Regions from separate parts of the Pseudomonas sp. IT-P12 genome, predicted to be linked through region 1. Evidence: predicted binding sites of a transcription regulator. Region 1 holds the regulator's gene; the other holds the start of a gene.

What was found. Region 1 encodes FliA, which starts transcription of late flagellar genes. Its sites were predicted from a motif close to CTAAAGTTTNNNNNNNNNNNGCCGNTAA; they were not measured.
Region 2: a site for FliA is predicted at 3,819-3,846, ahead of ACM6IM_RS24770 (flagellar protein MotY). Genes of this name have one in related genera too.

Annotation. Positions count from the first base shown of each region.
Region 1 is NZ_CATKPY010000021.1:875,182-881,052, forward strand. It holds gene ACM6IM_RS13035 (chemotaxis protein CheA) at 1-1,600, opposite strand, end outside; gene ACM6IM_RS13040 (protein phosphatase CheZ) at 1,654-2,442, opposite strand; gene ACM6IM_RS13045 (chemotaxis response regulator CheY) at 2,465-2,836, opposite strand; gene fliA (RNA polymerase sigma factor FliA) at 3,004-3,744, opposite strand; gene fleN (flagellar synthesis regulator FleN) at 3,741-4,571, opposite strand; gene flhF (flagellar biosynthesis protein FlhF) at 4,685-5,871, opposite strand, start outside.
Region 2 is NZ_CATKPY010000025.1:281,440-287,310, reverse strand. It holds gene ACM6IM_RS24785 (response regulator) at 1-223, opposite strand, end outside; gene ACM6IM_RS24780 (hypothetical protein) at 710-1,345, shown strand; gene ACM6IM_RS24775 (argininosuccinate synthase) at 1,478-2,695, opposite strand; gene ACM6IM_RS24770 (flagellar protein MotY) at 2,825-3,742, opposite strand; gene pyrC (dihydroorotase) at 3,913-4,959, shown strand; gene rnt (ribonuclease T) at 4,956-5,630, shown strand; gene ACM6IM_RS24755 (peroxiredoxin) at 5,790-5,871, opposite strand, start outside.

The sequences.
Region 1 (5,871 bases):
TGGCGCGCAGGACGTTCGGGTCCATGCCCTTGCCGTCATCGGAGATCGACAGCAGGATGTGGTCGCCTTCCTGCTCGGCGGCGAGGATGACCTTGCCACCACGGGCCTTGCCCGAGGCTTCGCGTTCTTCCGGCGACTCGATGCCGTGGTCGACCGCGTTGCGCACCAAGTGGACCAGCGGGTCGGCCAGGGCCTCGACGAGGTTCTTGTCGAGGTCGGTTTCTTCGCCGACCAGCTCCAGGTTGATCTCTTTCTTGAGCTGGCGTGCCAGGTCGCGGACCAGACGCGGGAAACGCCCGAACACCTTCTTGATCGGCTGCATCCGGGTCTTCATGACCGCGGTCTGCAGGTCGGCCGTGACCACATCGAGGTTGGACACCGCCTTGGACATGGCTTCATCGGCGCTGTTGGCACCCAGGCGCACCAGGCGGTTGCGCACCAGCACCAGCTCACCGACCATGTTCATGATTTCGTCGAGACGCGCGGTGTCGACCCGCACAGTGGTCTCGGCCTCGCTGGCCGGTTTTTCCGCAGGGGCTGCGGCGGCGGCCCGGGCAGGTGCCGGTGCAGCGGCAGGCTTCGGCGCGGGCGCAGGCTTGGGCGTTTCGGCCTTGGGCTCGGCAGCCTTGGCAGCCGGTGCCTTGGCAGCGGGGGTGGCGACCGAAGAAGCGGCGGCACCGCTGGCGACATCGGTGAACTTGCCCTTGCCGTGCAAATCGTCGAGCAGCGATTCGAACTCGTGATCGGTGATCAGGTCGCTGCCCGCCGCGGCGGCACTTGGCGCAGCCGAGGCCGGGACCGACGCGATGGCCGACTCCAGTGCGTCGACCGCAAAGTTGCCCTTGCCGTGCAACTGATCGAGCAATGCCTCGAATTCGTCGTCGGTAATGTCGGAGCTGTCGCCCGGCTCTTTCGGCGCGGCGGCGGCCGGAGCGGCTGGCGCTGCGCCCACCGCGTCGGCGGCGAACTGGCCCTTGCCGTGGAGCTGGTCGAGCAGCGACTCGAACTCGGCATCGGTGATTTCATCACTGGCCGCGTCGGACGCTGCGACCGGAGCAGCTGCCGGTGCCTCGGCCTCGGCCTTGACGGCGTTCAGCGAGTCCAGCAGTTGTTCGAATTCGTTATCGGTAATATCGCCCGACTCGGCTTCGGCGGCCGCTGCCTGTGGCGCTTCCACCACGTCGGCCACCGGCGCGGCCTGATCGGCCGATTGCGGCTCGGCCAGACGCGCCAGGGCGGCGAGCAATTCAGGTGTGGCAGCCGTGATCGGGCTGCGATCGCGGACTTCGCCGAACATGCTGTTCACCGAGTCCAGCGCTTCGAGAACCACGTCCATCAATTCCGAGTCGACGCGGCGCTCACCCTTGCGCAGGATGTCGAACACGTTCTCGGCGATGTGACAGCACTCCACCAGCTCATTGAGCTGAAGGAAGCCGGCGCCCCCTTTTACAGTGTGAAAACCGCGAAAAATTGCATTGAGCAAGTCCGCATCATCAGGTCGGCTTTCCAGCTCGACCAGCTGTTCGGACAGTTGCTCTAGAATCTCGCCGGCCTCAACCAGGAAATCCTGAAGGATCTCTTCATCGGCGCCGAAGCTCATTAAGGGTGTGCTCCTACAGGTCTAAAAACCCAAAAACCTAAAATGCCTGAATGTTAAAAGCCCAGGCTGGATAGCAAATCGTCCACGTCGTCCTGACCGGACACAACGTCTTCTCTTTTATCGGCATGAATCTGTGGACCTTCACCCTGAGAGAGATGTTTTTGTGGATCTTTTTCTGCAAGCATTGCTTCACGGTCATGTTCGATGCCCGCAAAGCGGTCCACCTGACTGGCCATGAGCACGAGCTTGAGCAGGTTGGCTTCAACTTCAGTGACCAATTGCGTGACACGCTTGATCACCTGGCCGGTGAGGTCCTGGTAATCCTGCGCGAGCAGGATGTCGTTGAGGTTGCTCGACACCGCCCGATTGTCCGTGCTGCTGCGTGCCAGAAAACCGTCGACACGCCGTGCCAGCTCGCGGAACTCCTCGGCCCCGACCTCGCGACGCATGAAGCGCCCCCAGTCGGTGCTCAGCGCCTGGGCTTCATCGCCCAGGCTGTTGACCAGGGGCGTTGAGCTCTCGACCAGGTCCATGGTGCGATTGGCAGCGGCCTCTGTCAGCTTGACAACATACCCCAGGCGTTCGGTGGCATCCGTGATCTGGGACACTTCCTCGGCTTGCGGCATGTTCGGATCGATCTGGAAATTGACGATCGCGCTATGCAACTCGCGGGTGAGCTTGCCCACTTCCTGATACAGGCCGCGGTCACGGGTCTGATTGAGCTCATGGATCAGTTGCACCGCGTCGCCGAACTTGCCTTTTTCAAGGCTTTCGACCAGTTCGACCGCATGTTTTTTCAGGGTCGACTCAAAGTCGCCCTGTGAAGATTCTTTGTGGTCCATAGCTCCCCCGTGGCGCCGTGACTCAACCGATGCGTTCGAAAATCTTCTCGATTTTTTCTTTCAACGCCTGGGCCGTGAAGGGTTTGACCACATAACCGTTTACACCGGCCTGGGCCGCTTCGATGATCTGCTCGCGCTTGGCTTCAGCCGTCACCATCAGTACCGGCAGGTGCTTGAGCTTTTCGTCGGCGCGCACGTGGCGCAGCAGATCGATACCGGTCATGCCGGGCATGTTCCAGTCGGTGACCAGAAAGTCGATGCTTCCGCTGTTGAGAACCGGAATGGCGGTGGTGCCATCGTCAGCCTCGACCGTGTTGGTGAACCCAAGGTCACGCAACAGGTTCTTGATGATCCGCCGCATCGTTGAGAAGTCATCAACGATGAGGATTTTCATGTTCTTGTCCAATTCGACCTCCAAGCAGTCTTAAACGCGCCCAGCACCTGGACGCGCCATTTCAATCAATTCGGCAGAGCACTCAATGACTGTCTGGAGCACAACAGATCGAGACCGGCGTGGTTCAACACCACACCAGCCACGTTCGCAGTGTCCCCACACTGCCTTCAGCGCGCTCGCCACTCCCCCAAACGCCCCCGCAAACGGGCCGCGCACTGGCTGTGTAACTGGCTGACCCGAGATTCACTGACCCCCAGGACTTCACCGATTTCCTTGAGATTCAACTCTTCGTCGTAGTACAGCGCCAACACCAGTCGCTCGCGCTCCGGCAAATTGGCAATCGCGTCCGCCAACGCCGCCTGGAAGCGTTCATCTTCCAGGTCGCGTGACGGCTCGAGATGAGCACTCGCGCCATCCTCGTGCAGCCCTTCGTGTTCGCCGTCCTGCAACAGATCGTCGAAACTGAATAACCGGCTGCCCAGGGTGTCGTTCAAAATCCCGTAATAATCGTCGAGACTCAATTGGAGTTCGGCCGCAACCTCGTGATCTTTAGCGTCACGGCCGGTTTTAGCTTCAATCGAGCGAATCGCGTCGCTGACCATGCGGGTATTGCGGTGGACCGAACGTGGCGCCCAGTCCCCCTTGCGCACTTCATCAAGCATGGCGCCGCGGATTCGAATGCCCGCGTACGTCTCGAAACTGGCGCCTTTGCTGGCGTCGTATTTGGTCGATACTTCCAGCAGGCCGATCATGCCGGCCTGGATCAGGTCTTCGACCTGGACACTGGCCGGCAGACGCGCCAGCAAGTGGTAGGCAATGCGTTTGACCAGTGGCGCGTAACGCTCGATCAGCTCGTACTGCGCGTCACGCGCCGACTTCTTGTAGAGGTTGTAACCGCTGGCTGTCATAGCACGGGTCCTGCCGTTTGTTGCACGAGGCGCTCGACGAAAAACTCCAGGTGCCCACGCGGATTGGCGGGCAGCGGCCAGGTATCGACCTTTTGTGCGATGGCCTTGAAGGCCAGGGAGCACTTGGAACGCGGGAAGGCTTCGTAGACGGCGCGCTGCTTCTGGACGGCCTTGCGCACGCTTTCGTCGTAGGGCACCGCGCCGACGTATTGTAAGGCGACGTCCAGGAAGCGATCCGTGACCTTCGTCAACTTGGCGAACAGGTTGCGCCCTTCCTGCGGGCTCTGGGCCATGTTGGCCAGGACGCGGAAGCGGTTCATGCCGTAGTCGCGGTTCAACAGTTTGATCAGCGCGTAGGCATCGGTGATGGAGGTCGGCTCGTCACAGACCACCAGCAGCACTTCCTGCGCGGCGCGAACGAAGCTGACTACCGAGTCACCAATACCCGCAGCGGTGTCGATCACCAGCACGTCGAGGTTGTCACCGATATCGCTGAACGCCTGGATCAGGCCGGCATGCTGGGCCGGGCTCAGGTGCACCATGCTCTGGGTGCCGGACGCTGCCGGGACGATGCGGATGCCACCGGGCCCCTGCAACAATACGTCACGCAGCTCACAGCGGCCTTCGATCACGTCGGCCAGCGTGCGTTTGGGTGTCAGGCCCAGCAGAACGTCGACGTTTGCCAGCCCCAGGTCGGCGTCCAGCAGCATGACGCGCCGGCCAAGCTCAGCCAGGGCCAGGGACAAGTTCACTGACACGTTAGTCTTCCCGACGCCACCTTTGCCGCCGGTCACCGCGATCACCTGTACGGGATGCATGCTGCCCATGTTATTTCTTTACCTTGTCTTGCATAGACGGAGGCCACATTACTGGCTGCGCGTTCGTAAACGGAACAATGCCTGGCAGACCATCGATGTAGGTACAAAAAATGTTCATTACCTCAGCCGACCTGCTTGGTCGGGCTGTGGTAGATATCAGCGAACATGTCAGCCATGGCTTCTTCGCTGGGTTCTTCCTGCATTTGCACGCTGACGGCGCGACTGACCAGTTGATGACGACGCGGCAGATGCAGGTCATCCGGAATCCGCGGGCCATCGGTCAGGTAAGCCACCGGCAACTCATGACTGATTGCCAGGCTCAACACCTCGCCCAGACTTGCCGTTTCATCCAGTTTAGTCAGGATGCAGCCAGCGAGCCCGCAGCGCTTGTAACTGTGATAAGCAGCCGTTAGAACCTGTTTCTGGCTGGTGGTTGCCAACACCAGGTAATTTTTTGCCCGGATGCCACGACCGGCCAGGCTTTCAAGCTGCATGCGCAGGGCCGGATCGCTGGCCTGCAGGCCTGCGGTATCGATCAGCACCACGCGCTTGCGCAGCAGGGGATCCAGCGCCTGCACCAGGGACTGGCCCGGATCGACGTGGGTCACCGACACATTGAGAATCCGCCCAAGGGTCTTGAGTTGCTCCTGAGCGCCGATGCGGTAGCTGTCCATGCTGACCAGCGCAATGCTCTGCGCGCCGTACTTGAGCACGTAACGGGCAGCCAGCTTGGCCAGCGTGGTGGTCTTGCCCATGCCGGCCGGACCGACCATGGCAATCACACCCCCTTCTTCCAGCGGCTCGACTTCCGGCGTGCTGATCATCCGAGCCAGGTGTGCCAGCAACATGCGCCAGGCCTGGCGAGGCTCCTCGACGTCGGAAATCAACGCCAGCAGGTCGCGGGACAACGGACCGGACAAACCGATGCGCTGCAGGCGACGCCAGAGGTTGGCCTGTGCCGGGGCATTGCCCTGCATCTGGCTCCAGGCCAGCGAGCCGAGCTGGACTTCCATCAGCTCGCGCAGGCTGTTGAGCTCGAAACGCATCGATTCCAATGCCCGCGGATCCACGCCGGCAGGCGCCGGTGCCGGGGCAGGTGCCGCACGGCGCGGCTCGGTGTAGGTCGGCTCGATCAGTGGCTCGGCAGCGGTGAGCGGCAGGCCGGCGAACAGTTGGCGATTGGTCGACTTGTCGCTCTCGCCCTCGTTGCGCAGGCTCAACTCGGCCTGGGCGTTGACGATCCGCGACTGGGTCTTGCGCAGCTCATCCTCGAGTTCCATGTTCGGAACGCGCGGGGCCAGCGCCGACA
Region 2 (5,871 bases), on a different contig from region 1:
TGGGCAACGCTGCCGATACCAGGCGCGCAATGACTTCCAGTCCATCCAGCTTCGGTATTCCTATATCCAGAATGACAATATCCGGCATATGTTCACGAGCCAGTTGCAATGCATCCACGCCATTGTCTGTTTCGGCAATGACTTCGTAGCCATGACGCTCCATCAGCATACGTACCGCAAGCCGAATGACGGGGTGATCATCCACGATCAGCACTTTATTCATGGGCAGGTCCAATTTTCGCTGTTCGAATTTTTAGAGCCCGCACAATAGCCTAGTCGTTTCACCCATGGCATGCCGCCCCCCCCGGCCACCCGCAGCGAGAGACATTCCCTACAAACAACGCGGAATATTCTTACAGGAAATCTGCGAAACCTGCGCGTTGGAAACTTTATTTGCCTTACGCCGTTTCACCCTTCAACAATTTCTTGTATCAATTTACCAACCCACAAACCCGTTCATAAGTCGCCCTGCCGGCGCAACGCCCATCAATAGTTACGCTACTCTTGATGATACCCATCTGTGCACGATTAACACAGTCCATTACCCGTCACCCACATGAACGCTTACCAAATGACTTTCAATAACCCGGACAAAATCAAAGCAACCCTATGACAATTATAAATCCACCGCTAACATGAAGACCGCAAAACAATAAACCCACCCACTATCAATAAAATGAGAAAAGATAAACTTGTATGAGTGCAAAACATGATGAACTTAAAACAAAGAATCACCAACCCCATGACAGTAATCGCCATATTCGCAACACTGTCTGAAACATCGGCGGCAGTGTCCCTGCCATTTCTCGAAAATGAAGAGCGAGAGGTCTATATCTGGTTTTTGATCAGCTTTCCTTTTTACTTGCTGCTTCTGTTCTTCGCCACACTCAACTTCAACTATCGATCGCTGTACGCGCCATCCGATTATGAAAAGGGAGAACATTTCATCAACGCACTGGATACGGCCGAGCGCCCGGAAACGGCACAAGGCCCACAGGGCAGGACGCGCCCACGCAAACACCTTTCAGTCCAGCACCACATTGAGTTGCCGGAACGCCTGAAAGACCTGCACATCGTCGATGCGCGGTGCATAAACAGGAAGATGGAATTTCGTGAGCTTCTGAAAAACATGCATCCGGGCAAAGCGGAGTCAGCACGGGTCGTCGTGTTTCTCATCAGTGGCGAATCGGAGAATGGCCTGAAAGAAGGGGCGTTCAGTTTTTTCAGACAGATCAAGAAACGCAGCGGATTGCCGTTTTGCGTCGCGTACAACCTGAACTCTCAGGACGTCACGCTCATCGAGCAATCTCGCCCCTCTGACGTGCAACGGTCGGTCGCTTTCTAGAATCAACGGGAATGCAGCAGGCGGGAGTTGTTCTTACACAAGAAGAAAGATGAATCGCAATGTCCGAAGGAAAATCCCTGTTTTCTAATGTGTGGCCTTGTCGAACACAAGGCCACACATTCGACTACCGAGTCAGAAAAGCTTGCGACCCTTGTTCGCGGCGATACGCATGCGCAACGCGTTGAGCTTGATGAAGCCCGCCGCATCGGCCTGGTTGTAGGCGCCGCCATCTTCTTCAAACGTCGCAATGTTGGCGTCGAACAACGAGTCGTCGGACTTGCGGCCAGTGACGATCACATTGCCCTTGTACAGTTTCAGGCGCACAACGCCGTTAACGTTGACCTGGGACGCGTCGATCATCTGTTGCAGCATCAGCCGCTCAGGGCTCCACCAGTAACCGGTGTAGATCAGGCTGGCGTACTTGGGCATCAGCTCATCCTTGAGGTGAGCCACTTCGCGGTCCAGGGTGATCGATTCGATCGCACGGTGGGCACGCAGCATGATGGTGCCGCCTGGGGTTTCGTAGCAGCCACGGGACTTCATGCCCACGTAGCGGTTCTCGACGATGTCGAGGCGGCCGATGCCGTGTTCGCCACCGATTCGGTTCAAGGTCGCCAGCACGGTGGCCGGGGTCATCTCGACACCGTCCAGTGCAACGATGTCGCCGTTGCGATAGGTCAACTCCAGGTACTGCGGCTTGTCCGGTGCGTTCTCAGGGGAGACGGTCCAGCGCCACATGTCTTCTTCGTGCTCGGTCCAGGTGTCTTCCAGCACGCCACCTTCATAGGAGATGTGCAGCAGGTTGGCATCCATCGAGTACGGGGATTTTTTCTTGCCGTGACGCTCGATCGGGATCGCGTGCTTTTCGGCGTAATCCATCAGCTTTTCACGGGACAGCAGGTCCCATTCGCGCCACGGTGCGATCACTTTCACACCCGGCTTGAGGGCGTAGGCGCCGAGTTCGAAACGAACCTGGTCGTTACCCTTGCCGGTGGCGCCGTGGGAAATGGCGTCAGCGCCGGTTTCGTTGGCGATTTCGATCAGGCGCTTGGCGATCAACGGACGAGCGATGGAAGTACCCAGCAGGTACTCGCCTTCGTAAACAGTGTTGGCGCGGAACATCGGGAACACGAAATCTCGCACGAACTCTTCGCGCAGATCGTCGATGTAGATTTCTTTTACGCCCATGGCCTGTGCCTTGGCGCGAGCAGGTTCGACCTCTTCACCCTGACCCAGGTCAGCGGTAAAGGTCACCACTTCACAGTTATAAGTATCCTGCAGCCACTTGAGGATCACCGAAGTGTCCAGGCCGCCGGAATACGCCAGAACGACCTTGTTTACGTCCGCCATGCCATCACTCCACGGGGTTCTACGGAAAGCCGTCAAGTCTACCGGTCATGCAGAATAATTTACAGTGGCGCGACAGCTTATGACGACGAAGCGACAGATTATGTCGAGTGAGCGACGATCAGGCGCCGCTCAGGAGGTCTTCGCTGCGCTCGCCGGGCTCGCTGGCACGGTGACCTGGGGCGCTGGCGTCTCGACGGGGGCCACGCGCGCAAGATGGACGTTGACCCGGCGATTTTTCGCCCGATTGGCTGCCGAGGTGTTGGGCGCCAAGGGGTAACGTTCGCCGTGGAAGCGCAGGGTGATCTGCGATTCCTGAACACCGTTGGCCTTGAAGTAATCCATGACCGCGAGCGCCCGGCGTCGCGACAGCTCACGATTGGTCAGGCGATTACCGCTGTTGTCCGAGTGACCATCGAGCTCGATGTGATTGACCGTCGGGTCCGCCTTCATGAAATCAAGCATCACCTGCAACTGGGCCTTGGCGTGTGCATCGAGTTCGATACCTTCGCCCGGGAAGCCGATCTGCGATTGCCTGACCTGCTCGAAATTCTTCGGCAGCAGCTTGGCCACGCAACCTTGATAGTCGTTGAACGCCTTGCTGAACTTGACCGGCAACAACCGCACTTCCGACACCCGGCCATCGCCCGAATAATGCCGAACGACCGGGCTGCGCCCGTCCATGAGACCACTGATCAGGCGCCCCGCCTGGACTTGCGAGCTGTTGAACAGCACATTGCCGCTGCCGATCTTTACCGAACCGAGATTGATGTCCCCACGCCCCGGCTGCCAGGGCGCAGCCGCGGCCAGCAAGGTCGCCGAACCGCCGCCGACCATCGAGTTGTAGGCTTTGAGGCGAAACGTGGCCTGCTCGCCCGCACGACGCACGAACTCACCCGAACCGAAATCGGTGATCGGTTGGGTCAGGCGGCACTCGAACTTATCCCCTTCGACCGTCCACTCGATGCTCTCCAGACGGGTCTGGAAAGTGAGCGCCATCGCGGGAAGGCTGGCAAACACACTGAGCAAGGCTAGATAACGCTGGCGCACGGGAGGCTCCACTGGCTTTTACAAAAAAGACTTCTACAACAAAAAGACCGATACATAATTACGGCATACCTGTTGGATATCGGAAGCTTGCGGCAAAACTTGATAGCGAGTGCCTGAGAGAGTCTTTTCCGGTAGCATTCCCCTCAGTTTGACCCGCCTGGAATCCCCTCATGTCCGACCGCCTGACCCTGCTGCGTCCCGACGACTGGCACATTCATCTTCGCGATGGTGCCGTGTTGACCAATACCGTTGCGGATGTCGCGCGCACCTTTGGTCGCGCCATCATCATGCCCAACCTGGTACCGCCGGTGCGCAACGCCGCTGAAGCCGACGGCTATCGCCAGCGGATTCTCGCTGCACGTCCGGCCGGCAGCCGTTTCGAACCGTTGATGGTCCTGTACCTCACCGACCGCACCCAGCCCGAAGAGATTCGCGAGGCCAAGGCCAGCGGTTTCGTGCATGCCGCCAAGCTGTACCCGGCCGGTGCGACCACCAACTCGGACTCTGGCGTCACCAGCATCGACAAGATCTTTCCCGCGCTCGAAGCGATGGCCGAGGTCGGCATGCCGTTGCTGATCCACGGTGAAGTCACCCGTGGCGATGTCGACGTATTCGACCGCGAAAAAATCTTCATCGATGAGCACATGCGCCGTGTGGTCGAGCGTTTCCCGACGCTCAAAGTGGTGTTCGAACACATCACCACCGCCGACGCCGTGCAGTTCGTCAACGAGGCTTCGGCCAATGTCGGGGCGACCATTACCGCGCATCACCTGCTGTACAACCGCAACCACATGCTGGTCGGCGGGATTCGGCCGCATTTCTATTGCCTGCCGATTCTCAAGCGCAATACCCACCAGGAAGCCCTGCTCGACGCCGCCACCCGCGGCAGCGACAAATTCTTCCTCGGCACCGACTCGGCACCCCATGCCCAGCATGCCAAGGAAGCGGCCTGCGGCTGCGCCGGTTGCTACACCGCCTACGCCGCGATCGAGCTGTATGCCGAGGCGTTCGAGCAACGCAACGCGCTGGACAAGCTCGAAGCGTTTGCCAGCCTCAACGGCCCTCGCTTCTATGGCCTGCCGGCGAACACCGATCGCATCACCCTGGTCCGCGACGAGTGGACCGCCCCAACCAGCCTGCCCTTTGGCGAGCTGACCGTCATCCCGCTGCGCGCCGGTGAAAAACTGCGCTGGCGCCTGCTGGAGGAAAACGCGTGAGTGAAGACCATTTCGACGACGAACAGGACGGTCCGGGCGCTAGCGGTCCACGCCACCCGATGGCCGCGCGCTTCCGTGGTTACCTGCCAGTCGTTGTCGATGTTGAAACCGGCGGTTTCAACTCTGCCACTGACGCCTTGCTGGAAATTGCCGCGACCACCATCGGCATGGACGAAAAAGGGTTCGTGTATCCCGATCACACCTATTTCTTCCGTGTAGAGCCGTTTGAAGGGGCCAACATCGAAGCCGCCGCGCTGGAATTCACCGGCATCAAGCTCGATCACCCGCTGCGCATGGCCGTGAGTGAAGAAACGGCACTGACGGACATCTTCCGCGGCATTCGCAAATCGTTGAAAGCCAACGGCTGCAAGCGGGCAATCCTGGTGGGGCATAACAGCAGCTTCGACCTGGGCTTCCTGAATGCCGCAGTCGCGCGCCTTGACATGAAGCGCAACCCGTTTCATCCGTTTTCCAGCTTCGACACCGCCACCCTGGCAGGTCTCGCCTACGGCCAGACGGTATTGGCAAAGGCGTGCCAGGCAGCCGACATCGACTTCGACGGTCGGGAAGCTCACTCGGCTCGCTACGATACCGAGAAGACCGCCGAGCTGTTCTGCGGCATCGTCAATCGCTGGAAGCAAATGGGCGGCTGGGAAGACTTCGACGATTGATGTGGGAGCGAGCCTGCTCGCGATGCAGGCGACGCGGTTTAACATGCAGATCGCGTCATCGTTCATCGCCAGCAAGCCGGCTCCTTCAGGGACCTGCGTTTCTCCCGCCCATAAAAAAACCGGCCATGATGGCCGGTTTTTTTTACGCCTTGACGCGCCTTACAGGGCAGCCGCGTGCTCGGTCAGGTAGGCCGCAACACCTTCCGGCGAAGCATTCATGCCCTTGTCGCCTTTCTTCCAG